One region of the Paeniglutamicibacter kerguelensis genome, then DNA from elsewhere that is predicted to be linked to it. Evidence: predicted binding sites of a transcription regulator. Region 1 holds the regulator's gene; the other holds the start of a gene.
The links. The regulator Rex, encoded in region 1, represses fermentation and respiration genes when NADH is low (regulators of the CRP and FNR family bind a similar motif). The targets are predictions, from matches to a motif close to CTTGTGAANNNNTTCACAAG.

Region 1 (10,051 bases):
AACATGATCCCCGCCATGTTCGGGCACGCGACTTGGGCCGTCGTTCCGTCGTTTCACAGCAACCGCGCAGGCAAGATCCCGCAGCCACCCGGCTGGTTTCGTGGGCAACGACCAACTTCTGTCGAAGCATGCCCGGCTCTAAAACCATCCTTTAGGAGGGGGATAAAACCAGATAGCAGCGGATATTGTGATGCGTAAGACGTATTTTCAAACCGAAGGAGCAGGTCATGTCGACACCTGAGAACGAACCGGAGAACCCGCAGACCCCGCCGGCCAATCCCACGCCACCACAGTACGGGCAGGTCGCTCCGCAGGGCCAGAACCCTCCCGTGCCTCCTCCATACGGCCAGGCTCCCCAGCCTGGTGCCCCGCAGCAGAATCCGTACGGGCAGAACCCCAATCCATATGGGCAAAATCCCTACGGCCAGAACCCCAACCCCTACGGCCAGCCGCCCCAGGCGCCGACCCCGTATGGGCAGCAGCCTTATGGCACAGGGTTCCCTGTACCGCCGCAGGGCAATTTCCCGGCGCCTCAAATGCCTACCGAACGCCCCAAGGAACTCGACATCGCGTTCTGGGTCATCATTGCAGCCGGCGTCCTGTCGGTGCTCGGCGCAGTCATCGGCTTCGACGCGAACCTGATCCGTCAGCAGCTTGCCACGGTGCCGGAGCTTGACCAGCAATTGCAGGCCACCGGCATGTCGATCGATGCATTCCTCAGCTTCTTGCACACCATGATCATTGTCTTCTCCGTTATTTCGCTGGCGATCTACGTCTTGCTCGCGTTCATGATCCGCAAGGGAAGCAACGTTGCCCGCATTTTCGCAACGGTTTTCGCTGCCCTTTCCGTCTTTGGACTGCTCGGCGGAACGCTCCTGTCCATCCTGTCCATCCTTGCAGGCGTCGTCGGCGTGGTCTTCGCCTGGCTACGTCCCGCCAGCGCCTACATCGCCGCCCGACGCGCGGCCCGCGCAGCAGGCTACCGCTAAGAAGCATTCACGATCGAGGGTTCTTGAATGCGGGGAAACCCGCGTTCGGGAACCCTCAGTCGGTTAAGGGCCTGGCGTTTGTTCGCCGAGACTCCCAGCGCGAAGCCCTAGACGATGTTTTGGGCGTGGTAGGCCAGGATTTGTAGCTCGGTCGCCAGATCGACTTTCCGGAGGTTGACCCCATCCGGCACCTGCAGGACGACCGGTGCGAAACTCAGAATGCTGCGCACCCCGCATTCAACGACCTTGTCGCACAGGCCCTGCGCCGCTGCGCCGGGAACCGAAAGTACGGCAATGTTGGCGGCCGTGGCTTCGAGAACCGAAGCCAGGTCCTTGGTATCGGCAACAGTCAGCTCTCCGACCGTGGATCCGATGACATCCGGTGCCGCGTCCAAAAGCGCGACAATCTCAAATCCCCGGCTGCGGAAACCGCCGTATCCGGACAACGCACGCCCCAAGTTGCCGGCACCGATGATCGCCACACGCCATTGTTGGTTCAGGCCCATGGCCTTTGAAATGTGTTCGGCCAGCTCGGTGACGACGTAACCCACTCCCCTGGTCCCGTATGACCCCAACAGGGAAAGGTCCTTCCGCAGGATCGAGGGGTTGACACCCGACTCCGTGGCCAAGAGGCCGGACGAGGTTCTTGTCTGTCCCTGGGTTTGAAGCGTGTTCAGGGCCCGCAGGTATTGGGTAAGCCGTGCCAGGGTGGCCTCGGGAAGAATCCGCTCGAGGGAGCCAGTCGTGGGGTGTGCCGGCGGCTCTACTCCATCGTCTGCCGGGGGGTGTTGCGGGGTTGGCATCGTGCTCCGACTCATTCCTTGGATCTTTTCATGACCCTACGATCTATTCCTTGGCGCAGGCAAGCGAGTTCCAGTGTTTGGAACGGCAGCGGCCCCAGTCAGTTGCAGAGCATCGATTCCAGGCGTTGCGGATCAATGACCCAGAAATCCCGCACCTTCCCGTCGATCAGGAGCACCGGCACTTCCTCGGAGTGCTTGGCCAAGAGATCTGCATGCTCGTCAATGTCAACGCTCTGCCACTCATATCCCATCCGGGTTGTGACCTCGTCGAGCGTTTCCATGGCCGCATGGCACAGATGGCACCCGGAACGGACTAACAACGTGATCTCGTGGGGTGTCTTCGCAGTGCTCATGAATCTAACGCTACAGCTCCGCGACAAAATGCGTGCAATAGACTGTGGGGATGCCCGCCACACAAACTCATGTCCTGCCCAATGACGAGGAAACGGAGAAGATGCGCCCGACGGCTGCCTTCTTCGATGTGGACAACACCATGATGCGCGGCGCATCGCTTTTTCCGCTGGCCCGCAAGATGTACAGGCACAAGGCTTTTTCGCTCCGCCAAATCCTGTGGTTCCTTCTGCACCAGTTGCGTTTCGCCGCCCGCGGCGAGCACCTCGGGGATATCAGGGCGATCAGGGATCGCGCACTCACTTTGGTGGAGGGTTTCCCCGTGGCCGAAATGCATTACCTTGCGGATGAAATTTACGACGAGTTCATCGAATCCAAGATTTGGCCGGGAACCCGTGCCATCGCCGAACAGCATTTGCACGCCGGGCGCAAGGTTTGGCTGGTGACGGCAACCCCGCTGGAAGTCGCCTCGGTCATGGCGCGCAGGCTGGGGCTCAGCGGAGCACTGGGAACGGCAGTGGAACACGTCCAGGGGGCATACACCGGCAGACTGGTCGGTGAGATCTTGCATGGGCCTGCGAAGGCCGAAGCGGTCCGGGAGCTGGCGGTGGCCGAGGGTCTGGATCTGGGCGATTGCTGGGGCTACAGCGACTCCCACAACGACATCCCGCTGTTGGAAGCCGTGGGACATCCGGTGGCGATCAACCCGGATGCCAAGTTGCGCCATCACGCCAAACGCCAGAATTGGCCGATCTATGACTTTCGCACGGGACGCAGGGCTGCAACCTTCGGGTTGAAAGCTGCGGGCGTCTCTGGAGCGATATGGGGCCTGTGGCGCAGCCTTGGAATGGTGCGCCGCCGCCCATGATGCCAGGGCACTGCTCGCGGCACCAGAATTGACTCGGCCTGCCGCCACATGCAAAAAGGTGCGTTCCCCCGAAGGGGAGCGCACCTTTTTACATGCAAAGTATCCGGATGAACCGGAACCGGCATTTACTTCTTATTACGACGCTGGTGGCGGGTCTTACGAAGCAATTTACGGTGCTTCTTCTTGGCCATACGCTTGCGGCGCTTCTTAATAACTGAGCCCATAGTGGTTCCTCACAAACTGATTCGATTGCCGACTACAACTTCTTCGGCATCAAAGCACCAGAATGCAGTCAACTGGACGTTAAACGTTCCTTAACAGATTACCTGCTTCTCGGGCAGGTTCTGACCACCTTGCAAGGCGGGGTCCTATCCTGCGCCGGAAATGTTTCCAAGACCGGCGGCACGCAGGTAATCTTCCACCGCATTTTCGGGCACCCGGTAGGATCGACCGAAACGCACGGCAGGCAATTCACCCGAATGCACCAAGCGGTAAACCGTCATCTTTGAAACCCGCATCACCTCGGCGACTTCGGCCACCGTCATGAATTTCGCATTGGCAAAGTGTTTCGCTTCAACCATGACCCGATGCTCCTGACTTTCCCAACGAAGGAGTCGTGACGGCTAGAATCACCGTCGTCGTTCCTTGTTACAGCAACGCTCCAAAGTACTTTTCGTTCCCCCTCCACCCACATTAGTGGCTGATGTGACCAAAGTGAACGGTAGGTATCCGTGTATTGAAGTGGAGCCGTGTGAGGCGGTTTCAGGCGTCAGCATTTAGCCCCACGAGGCGCGCACCGCGTCGGCCAACTCCTCGAGTGCGTCGGCGCTTGCTTCCCAGCCCATGCAGGCATCTGTGACCGACTGGCCGTAGGTCAGCTGCTCCAGCACGTCCGTACCCACCTCCACAGAATCCGGGTCGTGCTTCTGGGCGCCGGGCACCAGGAAGCTTTCGGCCATGATGCCGGCGATGGTCGTGTCCCCGGCAGCAATGCGTGCCGCAAGTTCAGTGATCACCTCAGCCTGGCGGACATGGGATTTGCCCGAGTTTGCATGGCTTGCATCGATGATCACCCGTGGGTTCATGCCGGCCTTGGCCATGGCCTCCGAGGCGGCGGCGACATCGCCTTCCCGGTAGTTTGGTCCGGCTGCCCCGCCGCGCAGGATGAGGTGGGCGTCTTGGTTGCCGGCCGTGTGCACAACGGCAGTGCGTCCCGACTCATCGATTCCCATGAACGATTGGGCTGCCGACGACGCCTGGCACGCGTCGATTGCCACCTGCACAGATCCATCCGTGCCGTTCTTGAACCCAACAGGCATCGAAAGCCCGGAGACCAGCTGGCGGTGGGTTTGGCTTTCGGTGGTCCGCGCGCCAATTGCGCCCCAGCTGATCACGTCGGCGAGGTACTGGGCGCTGAGCGGCTCCAGGAATTCGGTCGCCAGGGGCAGGCCCAGTGCACTGGCGGAAAGCATGAATTCACGTGCCGCGCGGAGTCCCGCACCCATGTCGTGGCTTCCGTCGAGGTGGGGGTCGTTGACCAGGCCCTTCCACCCCACCGTGGTGCGTGGCTTCTCGAAGTAGCTGCGCATGACGATCAGCAGTTCGCTCTCGTGCTTTTTTGCGGCTGCGGCAAGGCGTGCTGCGTATTCGAGTCCGGCGGCCGGGTCATGGATCGAGCACGGACCCACGATGACCAGCAGTCGCTGGTCCAATCCCGAAAGCACCGCGCGCACCTCTTGGCGGGCCCGGGTGATCCTGTATGCCTGGGCGTCGGTGGTTGGGAGTTCGCTCAGCAGTTCGGCCGGGCTCGGCAACTCGGTGAAGGAAACCACTCGCTCATTGGTGTTGGCGCGGGCCGGTGCATCTGCGTTCAGGATATTCGGGTTCATGGCGGGCCTTTCGATTCCGGCCCTGCATCTGAGGGCCTAGCGTTCGATGCGGCCCCGACAATCGCTGCGTATTTCTTCAGGGCCGCTATGGTGAAAATAGCGAAGGGCCCACAAGCAATAGCTTGCGGCCCTTGTCGGCTCTGAAGGTGGGTATGCGAAATTATCGCGTCTTAGGCCCCTCCAGAGCCGACACAAAATACGCATACCAACGATTAGTCATGATGATCAATGTACAGACAATCCACCGTGATGCCCAATTTCATGACGAACATGACATGTTGAAGCACTCCGGCCCGCCGGATACGGCACGGGGCGCCGTCGCGAAAGGGAAGCGGATTCCCTTTCGCGACGGCGCCCCGTGGGCGATGCAATGTGGCCGGTTAGATGAGGCCCTGGGCCAGCATCGCGTCGGCAACCTTGACGAAGCCGGCGATGTTTGCGCCGGCAACGTAGTTGCCGGGCATTCCGTATTCGTCGGCCGTTGTTGCACAGCGGTCGTGGATGCCGACCATGATCTCGGTCAGTCGGCGCTCGGTGTGTTCGAAGCTCCACGAGTCGCGGCTGGCATTCTGCTGCATCTCCAGTGCGGAGGTTGCAACGCCGCCGGCATTCGCTGCCTTGCCCGGGCCGAAGAGCACCCCTGCGTCCTGGAACAGCGCGGTGGCTGCGGCGGTGCAAGGCATGTTGGCGCCTTCGGCCACGGCAATGACACCGCTGGTGATCAGGCGCTTGGCGTCGATCTCGTTGAGCTCGTTTTGCGTTGCACACGGCAGCGCCACGGTCGCGTCCACCTCCCAGACGTTGCCGCCCTCGACGTAGTGCACCTTCTTGGAACCTGCGCGCTCGACGTAGTCGCTGATGCGTCCACGTTCGACTTCCTTGATCTGGCGCAACAGTTCAACGTCCACGCCACGCTCGTCAACGATGTAGCCTGCGGAGTCCGAGGCGGCAACAACATTCGCGCCCAGGAACTGAGCCTTTTCGATGGCGTTGATTGCAACGTTGCCCGAACCCGAAACGACAACGCGCTGGCCGTCGAAGCTGGCACCGCGGGTCTTGAGCATTTCCTGGGTGAAGATCACAGCGCCGTAGCCGGTGGCCTCCGGCCGAACCAGGGAACCTCCCCAGCTGATGCCCTTGCCGGTGAGCACACCGGATTCGTAGCGGTTGGTGATCCGCTTGTACTGGCCGAAGAGGTAGCCGATTTCACGGCCGCCCACGCCGATGTCGCCCGCCGGCACGTCGGTGTATTCACCGATGTGGCGGTAGAGCTCCGTCATGAACGACTGGCAGAAGCGCATGACTTCTCCGTCGGACTTGCCGCGCGGATCGAAGTCCGAGCCGCCCTTGCCGCCGCCGATGGGCATGCCGGTCAGCGAGTTCTTGAAGATCTGCTCGAAGCCCAGGAACTTGACGATGCCCAGGTAAACGGAGGGGTGGAAGCGCAGGCCGCCCTTGTACGGGCCCAGTGCGGAGTTGAATTCCACACGGAAACCGCGGTTGATCTGCACGCGGCCTTCATCGTCGGTCCACGGGACACGGAAGATGATCTGGCGCTCCGGCTCGCACAAACGCTGCAGGATTGCAGCCTCGGCGTACTCGGGGTGCTTGCGGGAAACCGCCTCGAGGCTTTCGAATACCTCGGTAACCGCCTGGTGGAATTCTGCTTCACCGGGATTACGACGGAAAACTTCATCGCGGATGGTTGCTAAATGCTGGTCCAAGTCTTATCTCCTTCATCACTTGGGGCAGGCACGGGGGCAAGCTACCGCCATGTCCGGCGACGCTGCCCCACAACCTGAGAATGACATGCACCACACCCGGCAACCCAACCGGACGTAATCAAAGAACCAGCCGCGCGTAACGTTTCAACCCCGTCCGGCGGGCTTTTGCCCGCCGGGTGACACTAGCGCTTGCGGCCGAATTTGGGCTTGGGTAGGCGTTCCAGGAAGTCCTGCGCACGTCCGGTGACCTGTTCCAGGCCCCTGCCGACGGAGCGGCCCAATTGTTGCGCGGCGGCGGTCGCCTGGTGCGAGACCTCGTGGTGGGCTGCGTCCAGCTCCGCACCCGCGGCGGGGACCAGAGCCAGGGCCGGAGCCGGCGGCAGGAAGGCCTCAAGCCATTCCTGCAACGAGGTGAAGGTGGGAAGTTCAAGTGCGTAGTACCTGCGCTGGCCGTCGGCGCGCATGGACACCAGGCCCGCCTCGCGCAGCACCTTCAGGTGCTTGGAAACCGTCGGCTGGGAAACGCCCAGGGATTCGACCAGGGAACCAACAGAGCGCGACTCCGCGCGCAGGGATTGTAGGAGTTGGCGCCGGGTGGGGTCTGCCAATGCGGAGAAAATATCGTCGTGAGCCACCGGATAACCCTAACCGTATATACGCGCAATGGCATCTTTGCCCATTCCGCTCCAGGTCGCTCGAACCAGATCAGTCGAACCAGGGATCCAGGCCGAAGAGCGGGAACACTTCCTTGCGGGTGGCCATGATGCTGCGGTCGACCGGGTCCGCGGGATCGTAGCCGACCTCCCAGGAACGCCACCACAGTTCCGCGTCGTCGCCCATGGTCTCGGGGGTCCAGATTCCGTACCGTTCATGCACGTATTCGCGCCACGGGCGTGGCACGGGGGTGCGCAGCGGGACGGGTTTGCCGGAGGCGATGGCCACCAGGTGGCTCCAGGCCCGGGGCACCACCGAGGTGGTGTTGTAGCCGCCTCCGCCGGTGGCGATCCAGCGCCCGCCGCAGAGGCGTTGGGCAAGTTCGGCGATGTCCAGCGCGTTCTGGCGCTGCCCGTCGACGCTCAACCGCAGGTTGGACAGGTCGTCGTCCTTGTGGCCGTCGCAACCGTGCTGGGAGACGATGACTTCCGGGCCGAACACGGCGGCGAGCTGCGGAACCACCGCGTGGAAGGCACGTAGCCAGGCAGCGTCCCCGGTGAGCCCGGGCACTGCCAGGTTCACGGCGGTGCCCGCTGCATTGGGCCCTCCGATCTCGTTGGCGAACCCGGTGCCGGGGAACAGCGACATGCCGGATTCATGGATGGAGATCGTCATGACCCGGGGGTCGTCCCAGAAGATGGACTGGGTGCCGTCGCCGTGGTGGGCGTCGACGTCGACGTAGAGGACCTTTTGCACGCCCCCTGCCAGCAGCCGTTCGATGGCCAGCGCCGCGTCGTTGTAGATGCAGAACCCGCTGGCCTTGCCAGCCGACGCGTGGTGCATGCCGCCGCCGAAGTTCACGACGTGCAGCGCGCTTTCGCCAAGGACGGCTTCCGCCGCGTCGATGGAACCGCCGGCCAGACGTGCGCTGGCCTCATGGATGCCCGCATAGGCGGGGTTGTCCTCGGTGCCCAGGCCGCGGGCCTCGTTGGGGACCTCCGGGTTGGCGCTGACCTCATGCACCGCGGCGATGTAGCCGCGCTCGTGCACCGCCGCCAATTCGTCGTCGGAGGCGACGTGCGGCTCGACGACTGTGACGTTTTCCCTGTCGAACAGCTCGAGTTCCCGACACAGCCGTGCGGTCAAATCCAGGCGAAGCGGATGCATGGGGTGGGTTTCGCTGAAGCGATAGGCCATCATCTGCTCGCTCCAGATCACCTGGGTCGGCGGCACGGGTCCTGTTACGTCTAGCACCCACTTAGGCTACGCGATCGGCAACCCGGCTGTGTCTCGGGACACTTCATGTTTGCGTCGCATTCCCCCAAGACACCCACCTTTCGGGGGCAGGCGGGACCCGCGGCGGGGCGAGGGCAACGGCGGGGCAAGGGGCGCGGATGCGACGTCATGGTTTATTGTGGGGTGTTGCGGGAAAGATCGCCCGCACCTCGTTTTTTCCGAAGACCGGGAGCCGCGCCACACCATGGGAAACATTCCCTCCTTCGAGTCAGCGGGACGGCAACATGCCAGCGCCCGCAACCCGGCTCGATGGCGTACGCGTCTGGACCAGTGGCGGCGGGCATCCGCCGAGTTCACCGTCCGCTCCCCCGCACGCCTGGCGCTCTTCACCTTTGCGTTTGTCATCGCGATCTTCACCTCGCTGCTCTCGTTGCCCGCGGCCAGCGCCAGCGGGCAGTACACACCGCTGTACGATGCCCTGTTCACCGCGGTCTCCGCCGTGTGCGTCACCGGCCTCACCGTGGTTTCGACGGCGACCCACTGGTCGTTCTTCGGCCAGCTGGTCATGATCATCGGCGTCTTCGTCGGTGGCTTGGGCATCCTCACACTCGCCTCGGTGCTTTCCCTTGCCGTCTCCAAGCGGCTGGGCGTACGCGGCAAGCTCATGGCGCAGAACTCCATGAACACCTCGGCGGCCTCCACCCTCGGCGAGGTCGGTTCGCTGCTGCGCATCGTCATCACCACCTCCGTGGCCATCGAGGTCGCCCTGATGCTGATGCTGACCCCGCGCTTCCTGATCCTTGGAGAGCCCTTCGCGCAGGCGCTCTGGCACGGGATCTTCTATTCGATTTCCGCGTTCAACAACGCAGGCTTCACCCCGCACTCCGACGGCCTGGTTCCCTACGAGACCGACTTGTGGATCCTGGTCCCGCTGATGCTCGGCGTGTTCCTTGGCTCGTTGGGCTTCCCCGTGGTGATGATCCTGATTGCGCACCGCTTCAACACCAGGAAGTGGACGCTGCACACCAAGCTCACCCTGCTGGTCACCTCGCTCCTGCTGGTCTCGGGCACGCTGCTCTGGGGGCTGGCCGAATGGTCCAACCCCGCCACGATCGGCAACATGACCACCGGCGACAAGGTCATCCATTCGGTCTTCGCCTCGGTCATGACGCGTTCGGGCGGCTTCAACCTGGTGAACATGAATGATATGAACCAGGTGACGATGCTGCTCACCGACGCCCTGATGTTTGCCGGCGGCGGCTCCGCCTCGACGGCCGGCGGCATCAAGGTCACCACCATCGCCGTGATGTTCCTTGCAATCTTTGCCGAGGCCCGCGGCGACACCGACGTGCGGGCCTTTGGGCGGCGCATCCCGGAGGGCACCATGCGCGTGGCCATCTCGGTGATCGTGCTCGGCGCAACGCTCGTCTCGCTGGCCACCGCCGCGCTGCTTGTCATCAGCGGCACGACGTTGGAAAGGGCGCTCTTTGAAACGATTTCCGCCTTCGCCACCGTGGGGCTGAGCACCAACCTCAGT
Region 2 (10,051 bases), on a different contig from region 1:
TCCTGCGCCGGTGAACGATTCGCCTAGAGCCGGCCGGCGCGCGGACGATCCCGCCAAGCAGCCGTGGACCACAGCGCAGCCACAACCAACAGCGGCTGGAAAAGCAGCCTGGCGAAGCGTTTGGAGTCGGTATCCATGCCAAAAGCCTCACGGGCGTGAGTCCACTGGGAGATGTTGCCGGGGAACACACCAACCAGGAAGAGGGCTGCGGCCCAGCCGATGGGCACACGCCGCTTGGCCAGCAGCATCAACGCCGCTCCCAGGCAAATTTCTACGACCCCCGAGGCAACAACCACGGTGTCGCTCTCGACGGGAACAAAGGCCGGCACCAGCGCCGAGAACTCCTCACGGGCGAATGTCAGATGGCTGATCCCGGCACCGACAAAAAGTCCGCCCATGGCGTTTCGAACGCCTAAGCGCTTGCGCGAGGTCGGCACCCGGGCTTCCAGGAACCGGGCAAGGGATCCCTTCGCGGCGTCAGTCATCGGAAACGACCACTGTGACTTCGATGTTGCCGCGGGTGGCGTTGGAGTAGGGGCAGAGAAGGTGCGCTGCGTCAGCGAGTTCCCGGGCCTGGTCATGCGGTATTTCCGGAATGATCACTTCGAGCACAACGGCCAACTGGTATCCGCCCTCGCCGTTGCTGCCGATCGTGACGCGTCCACCCACGCTCGAGTTCTCAACCTTGGTTTTCCTGCTGCGGGCAACGGCCTGTAGCGCGGAGTGAAAGCATGCGGCGAATCCCGCGGCGAACAGCTGCTCGGGGTTGGTTCCCGCGCCCGATCCTCCCAGCTCCTTGGGCGGTGCCATGGTGAGATCGAGGCTTCCGTCCGAGGTTGCGACGCGCCCCTCTCGTCCTTGTCCGGTGGAGAGCGCTTCGGCTGTGTAAATGGCGTTCATGGTTTATGCCTTTCGAAGGTTTTGGATGCGGCCAATATTGTTGCCGCCGATAACTGGGGGTGGAATTTGCCAGCGCTCAGTTTTTAGCTGTTGATCTTGCCGAGTTGGCCCATAGCTTTTGTGAGCTTTTGCAAGGTGTCGATGAGTTCCCGGGCCGAAGCCGCGTCCGGAAGACCCGTGGCGCACGCAATGCTCATGGGAACGTGTCCCAGTTCTTCCCGGAGTTCGCCGGCACGTTGAGTCGGCACGATGGTGACTACTCGGTTGTCTTCATGAACTCGTTTGCGTTCGATCAGGAGTTTTGCCTCCATGCGTCGAAGCAGTGGTGAAAGAGTTCCCGAATCAAGCTGGAGCAACTCACCAAGCTCATTCACCGATTTGTCCCCTTCCGACCAGAGGACCGCCAGGACCAAATACTGGGGATACGTTAGGCCCCACGGAGCCAACAACTCCGCATATGCCCTCGTGGTGGCCCGTGTGGCCGAGTACAAGGAGAAGCAGACCATTTCATCGACAATTGACATGGTTAACATGGTTGCACACAATCTAGTTGCGCACAATATATATTATTAAGGTCGTTGCCGCCCCGACGCGTTCGACATCACGCACCTCACTGCCCAAAACGGACAACCACAAACCGCAAATTGTTCTGGGCTCGAACGAAGCGCAAGGGTGGACAATGGTCGCCTTCACCCACAGCATAACCACGGCCCCGAGGTCTTGGGCGCAAAAGGCAGCCGGCATTCCCCGCTCAAGGCCGGCAACCGGACCCGCAGGAACCCCTAGTTCCTTGACGTGGAGGGGCGTCGTCGCAGCACCAGGTACAACGCCAGCGCCACGCAGGTGAGGTAGGTCAGGGCCACGGCCGTCCACCCGGCGGCGAACCCGCCTGGCGAGCCGATCAGGGCTCCCATGGCCAGCGGACCGATCGTGAAGCCGCCGAATTGCCCGGCTGAAACCCAGCCGGTGGCCGATCCCATGGACCCCGCAGGGACGCTGCGCAACAGGCCCGCCATCAACACCACCGACACCCCGAGTGCCGAGGATCCGTGCAGCGCGACGGCCAGCCACAGCAGCGCGGCGTAGCCCGTCGCGCCGGCAGCAAGGAATGCCACGGCGCCGCAGGTGGCCATGATCGCCAGGAGCAGCAGCAACTTGGGTGCGGCCACCCCGCGGCTCATCATCCGGCCCCAACCCACCCGGGCGCTGACCCCGATGGCTCCGGCCACGGCGGCGGTGAGACCGCCAAGCACCAGCGAGAAGCCCAGTTCGCGCACGGCAAAGAGCGGCAGGTACACGTTGGTTGCCTGCACTCCCATGCCGTTCACAAACCCGAAGACGGCCAGCGCGACAATGACAAAGCGGGTGCTGGGTGCCTGCACGGCGGTTGCGCCGGCGGCCACCGGCTGCGCCGGACGGGGTTCGGCGGGCAACAGCGGGAAAGTGGAAATCGCCCGGACGGCGAGCACCGCCAGCACCGCTGCAACCACGGCGCCGATCGCGCTGGCCCCGTGCCAGCCGATCCACGCGGCCAGGACCGGGAAGCCGAGGCTTGCCACCAGCTGGCTAGCCTGCACGCCCGACTGTTTCACACCGATCCATCCGATGCGGTAGTCGGCAGGCACGCGTTCGGCCAGGATCCTGTTCGTCACCCCGTTGGGGAATGACTGGGCGATCCCCGCGACGGCCGATGCCGCCAGCAGGAGGACATATCCGCCGGGAATCGCGGCCAGCAGCAGGCCCAGGGCCGCCAGGCCGAAGACCAACAGCAGCAGCGTCCTGTCCGGCTGCCTGTCGGCGAACCGCCCGAAGACCGCATTGCCGATCGCCGCGCAGGCAAAGCACATGGTGGCCAGCAAGCCGAACTGCGCGGTGCTGATGCCCAGGTCGGAAATGATCAGGTCACTGGTGGCACTCAGGCCGTAGGTCAGCAGAGGGGCGATGCCCACCGCCGCCAGCAAAATGGCCAACAGGCTCAGTGGCGGGCGCCCGGCACGGGTCTCCATGGCGCTCCTTTCGGCTCAAGCGGGGGTGGGCGTCCGGGGCAATGCCGGACCGCTCTCCAGTTTTGCATGGCGACGGCACGCCCCGGTGATCGGTGTCGCCCGTATTAACCAGCGTGGCCGGCCGGCTCCGCGCGGCGTCCTACGGGACCCGCCCGCCGTGGCCGTGGGCCTTGGAGTTCGCCGAAAGGGAGGTTCCGACGCCCCAGGCGATCGCTGCCACCACCGAGGCGACCACCGGCAGCAGGGCAGGAACCGGGCTCAGGAAAAGTCCCGCGACCAGGGCGACCACGGCAACAACCATGACGTCGTACCCGTAGGCGAAATGCTGGATCATGGGCCCGGTCGCCTGCCCCAGTGCCGCCAGCAGCATCACCGAGCCCCAGTCGAGGGCCGGCCTGTACGCCAAACGGACGGCCCCGGCGGCCAGTCCCGCGCCGGCAAGCGCGCCCAGCACAAGGAGCGTCCCCAGCGAAGCCGCATCGGCGGAAACCGCCCACCCCAGGAATCCCGCAAGGGCGATTCCCCAGGGAACCAGCAGCGTTGCAGCCACCGCCGCGTGGGTCTGCCGCATGGCGCTGCGGCCCAGCGGAATGATCGATTCGAGCGACGGAACATCGGCCGCCTGGGCTGCCGCCGTCGAGGCGGCCTTCGCGGCCACGCAGGAACCGACGACCACCAGGGTTCCCAGCACCAGCGGTTGCCCGCCCTGCACGGCAAAGACGCCGGCCGCGGGAATGCCCCAGCCCGCCAGCATTCCCCGCCACACCTTCGGTGCGCGCAACAAAACCAAGGCCTCGGCCCGAATGAGCGCCGAATAGGGGCCGCGCACCAGGGAAACCGGAAGCATGCGTGAAAACGCGCCTCCCCCGCGCAGGCGCATGCGCTCCAGGCAGGCAAGACTTCGGCGGGTTTCACCGGCACCCGCCTGGCCTATCGCGGCCGACAGGGATTTGTCGTCCAACAGTGCCAGCGCGGCACCGGCATGGGCGCTGGCGGCGCCGCGGGAAATCAATTCCCGGCCGGGAATGCGTTGCAGGTGCCGTCGCAACCCCTTGGACACCGCGACGACAAGGGCCAGCAGGAACACCGGGATCCACCACGCGCCGTCCTGCGCAGCCGCGGGAATGGTGGATGGCAGCACCGCCCAGAAACCCGCCAGGGAGCCGGTTCCCGTGAGACGCAACAGGACATCGGCCCCGTAGGCGATGACAACCGCCAGGTAGGCGGCATGCACCGCGGCGCGGAAATGTCGTGCCCAACCACGGCTTTGCGCCAAGGCCGCCAGCAATGAAAGCAGCACAAAGAGCAGGCCCAGGCTGAACGCGCCCAGCAGAACCCCCGCAAAGCTTCCGTGCGAAAGGCCGCCCAGCACCGTGCCGTATCCGACCGGAAGCCACAAGAGCATGCCGTAAAGGCAGGTGGTGACCAGGCGTTGGCGCAGCAGCCGGGACAGGAACGGCGTCCGGTCCACCGGCAGGCTTAGCCACCAAAACCCCTGGGCCCGGTCCACAGCGACCGGCCCCAGCCTGGAAATCAGCGAAAGCGCGGCGAGCAGCCCCAACAGCACGAGCGCGGAGGCGGCGGATTCACCGGGAACCACACCGATTCCGCTGCGGACCACCCCGCTTTGGGCATCTTCCCTCAGCGAGGCGGAAAATGCGTGTGCAATGCCCGCCGCGTAGGCGAAGGCAATGGCGGCGGCGAGCAGGGAGATATAGGCGTCCCCCATGCGTTCCCAGAAGTTCTCCCGGCGGACCTTCCTTTCCGCGACGCGGTTGCGTTTCCACGGGTCGAAGTCGACCGGCGAGTTGCCGGGAACGGCAAGCGGCCGGCCACCGGGCGCGGCCATGAGCTCAGGCATGGGCGATTGCCGCCACGCCTTCGGCAACGGTGGAGGGAATGACGCGCCCGCCGGAAATCACCAGGACGGAGTCGGCCACCTTCGAGAGGAATTCCGCGTCGTGGGTGACCACCAGCAGGGCGGTCCCCGCGTCCACCCGCCGGCGCAGGCGTGCTGCCAGCGCGGCACGCATTGTCGGGTCCAGGCGCTGTTCCGGTTCATCGAGCACCAGAAGCCTGCAGGGGCGCAACAAGGCGGCGGCCAGCAGCAATCGCCGGCGCTGGCCCGAGGACAGACGTTGCGGAAGTTCGGTCCTGGCGGCGGCAAGGTCGAAGAACTCGAGTTCCCTGTCCACGGCGGCCTGCGGGTCTGCCACTGCGTGCCCGCCGGCGATGAGCTGCAGGTGCTCCTCGACGCTGAGCGACGGGAAGAAGGCGTCCTCGTCGAGGACCACCGAGACCGCCTTGCGGTAGATGAAGCTGGAGTCGTCGGAAAACGAACCCAGGATGACCGATTCCCCGCTCACCGGTTCCTGGTAGCCGACCAGGGTCCGCAGCAGCGTTGACTTGCCGGCGGCGTTGAAGCCGACGATGCCCCATGACTGTCCGGGCTCGACCAGCAAGTCGATGGGCCCGCACACGTCCTGATGGCCGTATCCGGCCACGAGGCCGGTGGCCTTGAGCAAGTCCCGCGTGGTGCTGTCCATAGGACGACGGTACCCGCAGGTGGCGAGCGACCCGTTCAGCACTGCGGATGATTTTTGTTCGTTGCCGCTCCTGTTCCACGGCGGCAACGCAAAGGGCGGCAGCCCGCCCACCAGTGCTGTGGGTGTGCCGCCGCCCGGAAGGGGCGCCTGCTGCCTTAGGCGGCTGCGGGCGAGGCATCCGCCAGCAAATAGCTTGGCTCGCGGCGCTTGAACCAGCGGATGACGAACGCGGTCACGGGAACAAACGCGAATTCCACTGCCGTCTTGTAGAGGAATCCGACCAGCACGTAGTTGATGAACGTGGGTGCGTCGGCGATCCCGATGACGGATGCCGCGATGGAGCAGAAGATCAGGGTGTCGGCGAACTCGCCCACGCCCGTGGACCCCATCAACCGGCCAACGAGGCCGCGTTCGCCGAAACGCTCTTTCATCTTGACCAGTACCAAGGAATTCAGCGTCTGGCCCACCAGGAAGCCGAGCAGCGAGGCAAGGACGATCAGCCAGACGGGGCCGAGGGTACGTTCGAGGGCTTCCTGGCCGTCGTACCACTCTGCCGCGGGCAGGGCGATCATGATCCAGAAGCAGAGCGTGGAGAATGCGGCCAGCGCAAAGGTCGTGATGATGGCCCGGCGCGCGACCTTGAATCCGTAGACCTCGGAGATGACGTCACCCAGGATGTAGGCCAGCGGGAAGAGGAAGAATCCGCCGTCGGTGACGATCGGGCCAAAGGTGACTCCCTTGGCCGCACCGATGTTGGAAAGAATGACAACCACGGCCATCAAGGCCAGGACGGTGGAGAAGTAGGGGCTTCCCGCTGCCGCGAAAACCGCGCGCGAAGCCTTTGGACGTTGTGAAGTTGAGGCGGAGATTTCGCCCATGGTTATACCCAATCGAAGAAGTGGTTCGCCAAGTCACTCCCGGGCAGCATTCTTCCCCGCGATTCGAGCATCTTTCGGCGGGTGGATTGCGGGCTGTTGGGAGCACTCGCTGTATTAGCACTTGAGGTTCAAGTATCCCACGGCATTTTTCGGGATCAACTGCGCTTTTCCGACCGTTGCACGCAATTTTGGTCACGCTTACCCCGCCCTAGTGTGACCTGTGCCACGAAATCCGCATATTGAACATGTTCAAAAAGTACTATGATGGTCAACATGCCTAATGAATCAAGGGGCCACGTGGCGCAGCAAACCGCAAAGGGTGCCGAAACCCGCCATTTGCTGCTAAACACCGCCCTGCGGCTCTTCGCCGAAGACGGCTTTTCCGGAACCACGATGCGCGCCATTGCAAGGGAATCTGGCCTTTCGCTGGGAAACGCTTACTACTACTTTGATTCCAAGGACGCGATCGTCCACGAGCTCTATCGAGGCCTGTCCGAACAGCATCGTGCGGCCACATGGCCGCTGTTGGTCGAGGGAAACAACCTTGAGACAAATGTGCGCCTGGCCCTCGATAAGAACCTCGAAATCCTGGAGCCGTTTCACGAGTTTGGACCTGCGTTTATTCGCACCGCGTTCTCCGGCCCGCAGGGGGATCCCGGTGATGCCCACCGGGCACAGGAGTTCGGGCTGTGGCGCCAGGTTGTCACGGCTTCCAGGCCGATTCCTCCGCTGGCCATCAGGCAGGACCTTCCCCAATTGCTGTGGCTCATCCAGCGCGGCGTTTTCCTCTTCTGGGCCTACGACTCGTCCCCCGGAGCGAAACGAAGCCGCAGGCTCGTGAAAAACATTGCGCCGGTGGTTGCGCGCCTGGTGGTTCTTTCCCGCATGCCGGTGGTCCGGACGATCCTGGACGACGTGCTCTCCCTGGTGCGCACTGCATCCTGACTTCGGCGTACCCACTCGCAGCAACAAGGTTGCGACCTCGACCCGCGGTGACCTCGATCCACGCATTCCGGACAGGAGCGTAGAGTCGATCCTGAAGTCAGGCGAGGGGAAACCACAATCCGGCTCAACGCGCTGCGGTTCGTTTCAACGCCTTCACTGGCTTTCTCGTTTCAGCAGATACATGAGGAGACAACGAATGCCATCCGAACCCAAGAATCTTCCAGGCTGGGTCCGCGAACTTGCGCCGCTCAAGGATCGCACCATCACCAACGACGATTCCTCCGAGCTGCACAGCATCGGCACCGCGAACGGCGACTTCGAGCTGCTGCGCTGGTGGCCGGCCCTCGACGAGGTACATTCTCTCCACAACCTGGTGTCGGAACGCGCCCAGGGACGCTCCGCACGGCTGACTTTGCTGGGTACGCCGGATGAAGGCGTCATCAGCGAGCTGGCAACGCACGGCTGGAGCGTCAATGGAAACCATGTCCTGTTGGCGGCAACCACAGATGACGTGGAGCAGGTGGCCGGCCTTCCGGAGACGGCGACACTCTTTGAGGCGCCCATGGACGATTACGACGTCGTGGAAATCGCGGATTTCGATGCACCGGCAGGACGGGGCCGCATCCGCTTTGCCGATGGCTTTGCCTTGTTGAGCGAACCCGAGATCATGTCCAGCAGCAACGCCGAACAATTCCGTTCCGCGATAATCGCCAATCTGGCAGCATCGGCATCGCGGCAGGGCCTGCCATGGTTGTTCATGGTCGCGGCAGCCGACAATTCCGCGGGAACCCGCACCCTTCGCGGCACTGGCTGGTCAAACGCAACCTTGATTACCACCTTCACGCGCAGCTAAACCCGCTGTCCATCCTGGAAGCCCCGGCCCGGGCGTCGATGAATCCCTCCGGGTCCTGCGGCATGCCCCGGCAAGGGGCGGCAGCTCACCGGGCCCGTCGTCCCGCGACTCTCGACAGGCGCTGTGGGCATCGCCGTCCTGGTCCTCGACGCCCGCCGATGCATCCGGGTGGCCGCGGGTCGTTTCCGCCGGTCTGCGTCCTGATTGGCGCAGTCTCCCCGATTTCGCGAGTGCGCCGTCGGCTTCGCGGATGAAAACGGCGCCCGCCAATCGCTCTAAACTAGAAAACATGACTTCTGCCACCAACGGGATTCGTCCCGCCATTACTTTGACCATTGCAGGCTCCGAGGCCACCGGCGGCGCCGGTGCGCAGGCCGACCTCAAGACCTTCCAGGAACTGGGCACCTACGGCATCACGGCACTGACGTGCATCGTGTCGTTCGACCCGAAGGACAACTGGAACCACCGCTTTGTTCCGGTAGAAACCCAGGTCATCGCCGACCAGCTCGAGGCAATCCAGACCTGCTACGCAGAGGACCTCAAGACCGTCAAGCTCGGCATGATGGGCTCCCCCGCCACCATCAACACCGTTGCCACCGCCCTGCGCAACCAGAAATGGGACAACATCGTTCTGGACCCCGTCTTGATCTGCAAGGGCCAGGAACCGGGCCACGCCCTGGACACCGACGAAGCGCTCAAGGCCAACCTCTTGCCGCTGGCAACCTTCGTCACCCCCAACCACTTCGAGGCGGAATCCCTGTCGGGCATCACCATCAACAACGTTGATGACCTGACCGCCGCGGCAAAGAAGATCCACGAGCTCTCGGGTGCAGCCGTATTGGCCAAGGGCGGGGTCCGCCTGGCCGGCAGCGAAGCAGTGGACGTTTACTACGACGGCGAAACCCTGGAGGTGCTCTCCGCACCCAAGGTCGGCGAAGTTGCCGTATCGGGCGCCGGATGCTCGCTTGCAGCGGCAATCACCGCAGAACTGGCCAAGGGCGCAACCCCGCTTGAAGCCGCACGCAACGCCAAGGCGTTTGTCACCGAAGGCATCAAGAACCGCGTTTCCTCGGCGGCGCCGTTCGACGCCCTGTGGCAGGGTGGCGCGCGCTAAAGACCAGGCGCGACCCGAAGCCCCACCCCGCGGGCCGGAGGGCGGAATCCAAACGGTGGCCTCATTCAACGAATGAGGCCACCGTTTTGCGTTCCCCCAGCGCATGGTGACGCCTGCGGAACCGCCCTCGCGTCCGGCGCCCTTGCCCGGTACCGCACGCGCGGCAGCTCCGCGCAGAAGGCCCGTCCCCCCAAGGAACGCGTCTCCGCAGCAGACACTACTCATCAGGCCCGACGTTTTGATCGCCCGTTGTGGCCGGCGAAAAGCTGAAGGTTGAAGGTATACAAAAGTACACAATTAGACACGCTCTCAAACAACTCCTTGAGATATGGGCTGGCTCACATAGTATTTCGCTTGTGACTTGCAGGCTCTTTGGCCACACGTCCCACTCATCACTCCCACTGGATTCAAGGAGAACTATGATCAACCCGCGTCGCCCAAAACTCGCGCGGACGATCTTGGCTTCGGCCACCGGGCTAGCCCTGGCCGTCACCATGTCCGTCCCATCATTTGCGACACCACCCGACATCGACCCGTCCCCGGGGGGTGATGCCACATCACTTGGCGGCCTTGCCACCAAGGAGTTGAAATCCCTCAAGGTCGCAGGATCCCTGAAGAAGGCCCAGGGAGAGGTTTCGGTCTTCGTCCAGTTCGAAGGCGAAGGAGCCTTCGAAGCAACCCAGCCCGCGGCAGCTGCGGAATCCGCCGGCGCGCTGGTCAAGGACACCGCAAAGGTCAAAACGATCCGCGACGGCATCAAGGCCAAGGGCAAGGGCATGGCCAAGGAGGCCGACGCAAAGGTCATCTAC

Region 2: a site for Rex is predicted at 6,567-6,586, ahead of JOF47_RS20060 (queuosine precursor transporter). Genes of this name have one in related genera too.

The regions. Positions count from the first base shown of each region.
Region 1 is NZ_JAGIOF010000001.1:2,797,480-2,807,530, forward strand. It holds gene JOF47_RS12865 (hypothetical protein) at 228-989, shown strand; gene JOF47_RS12870 (redox-sensing transcriptional repressor Rex) at 1,097-1,792, opposite strand; gene JOF47_RS12875 (glutaredoxin family protein) at 1,891-2,145, opposite strand; gene JOF47_RS12880 (HAD family hydrolase) at 2,196-3,011, shown strand; gene JOF47_RS12885 (30S ribosomal protein bS22) at 3,137-3,235, opposite strand; gene JOF47_RS12890 (helix-turn-helix domain-containing protein) at 3,380-3,592, opposite strand; gene JOF47_RS12895 (3-deoxy-7-phosphoheptulonate synthase) at 3,788-4,900, opposite strand; gene gdhA (NADP-specific glutamate dehydrogenase) at 5,281-6,624, opposite strand; gene JOF47_RS12905 (ArsR/SmtB family transcription factor) at 6,807-7,259, opposite strand; gene JOF47_RS12910 (acetoin utilization protein AcuC) at 7,330-8,478, opposite strand; gene JOF47_RS12915 (TrkH family potassium uptake protein) at 8,759-10,051, shown strand, end outside.
Region 2 is NZ_JAGIOF010000004.1:120,424-130,474, forward strand. It holds gene JOF47_RS20030 (DoxX family protein) at 24-485, opposite strand; gene JOF47_RS20035 (organic hydroperoxide resistance protein) at 478-900, opposite strand; gene JOF47_RS20040 (MarR family winged helix-turn-helix transcriptional regulator) at 984-1,424, opposite strand; gene JOF47_RS20045 (MFS transporter) at 1,683-2,906, opposite strand; gene JOF47_RS20050 (DUF6297 family protein) at 3,046-4,767, opposite strand; gene JOF47_RS20055 (ABC transporter ATP-binding protein) at 4,760-5,452, opposite strand; gene JOF47_RS20060 (queuosine precursor transporter) at 5,608-6,330, opposite strand; gene JOF47_RS20065 (TetR/AcrR family transcriptional regulator) at 6,604-7,275, shown strand; gene JOF47_RS20070 (hypothetical protein) at 7,472-8,128, shown strand; gene thiD (bifunctional hydroxymethylpyrimidine kinase/phosphomethylpyrimidine kinase) at 8,418-9,242, shown strand; gene JOF47_RS20080 (S8 family serine peptidase) at 9,662-10,051, shown strand, end outside.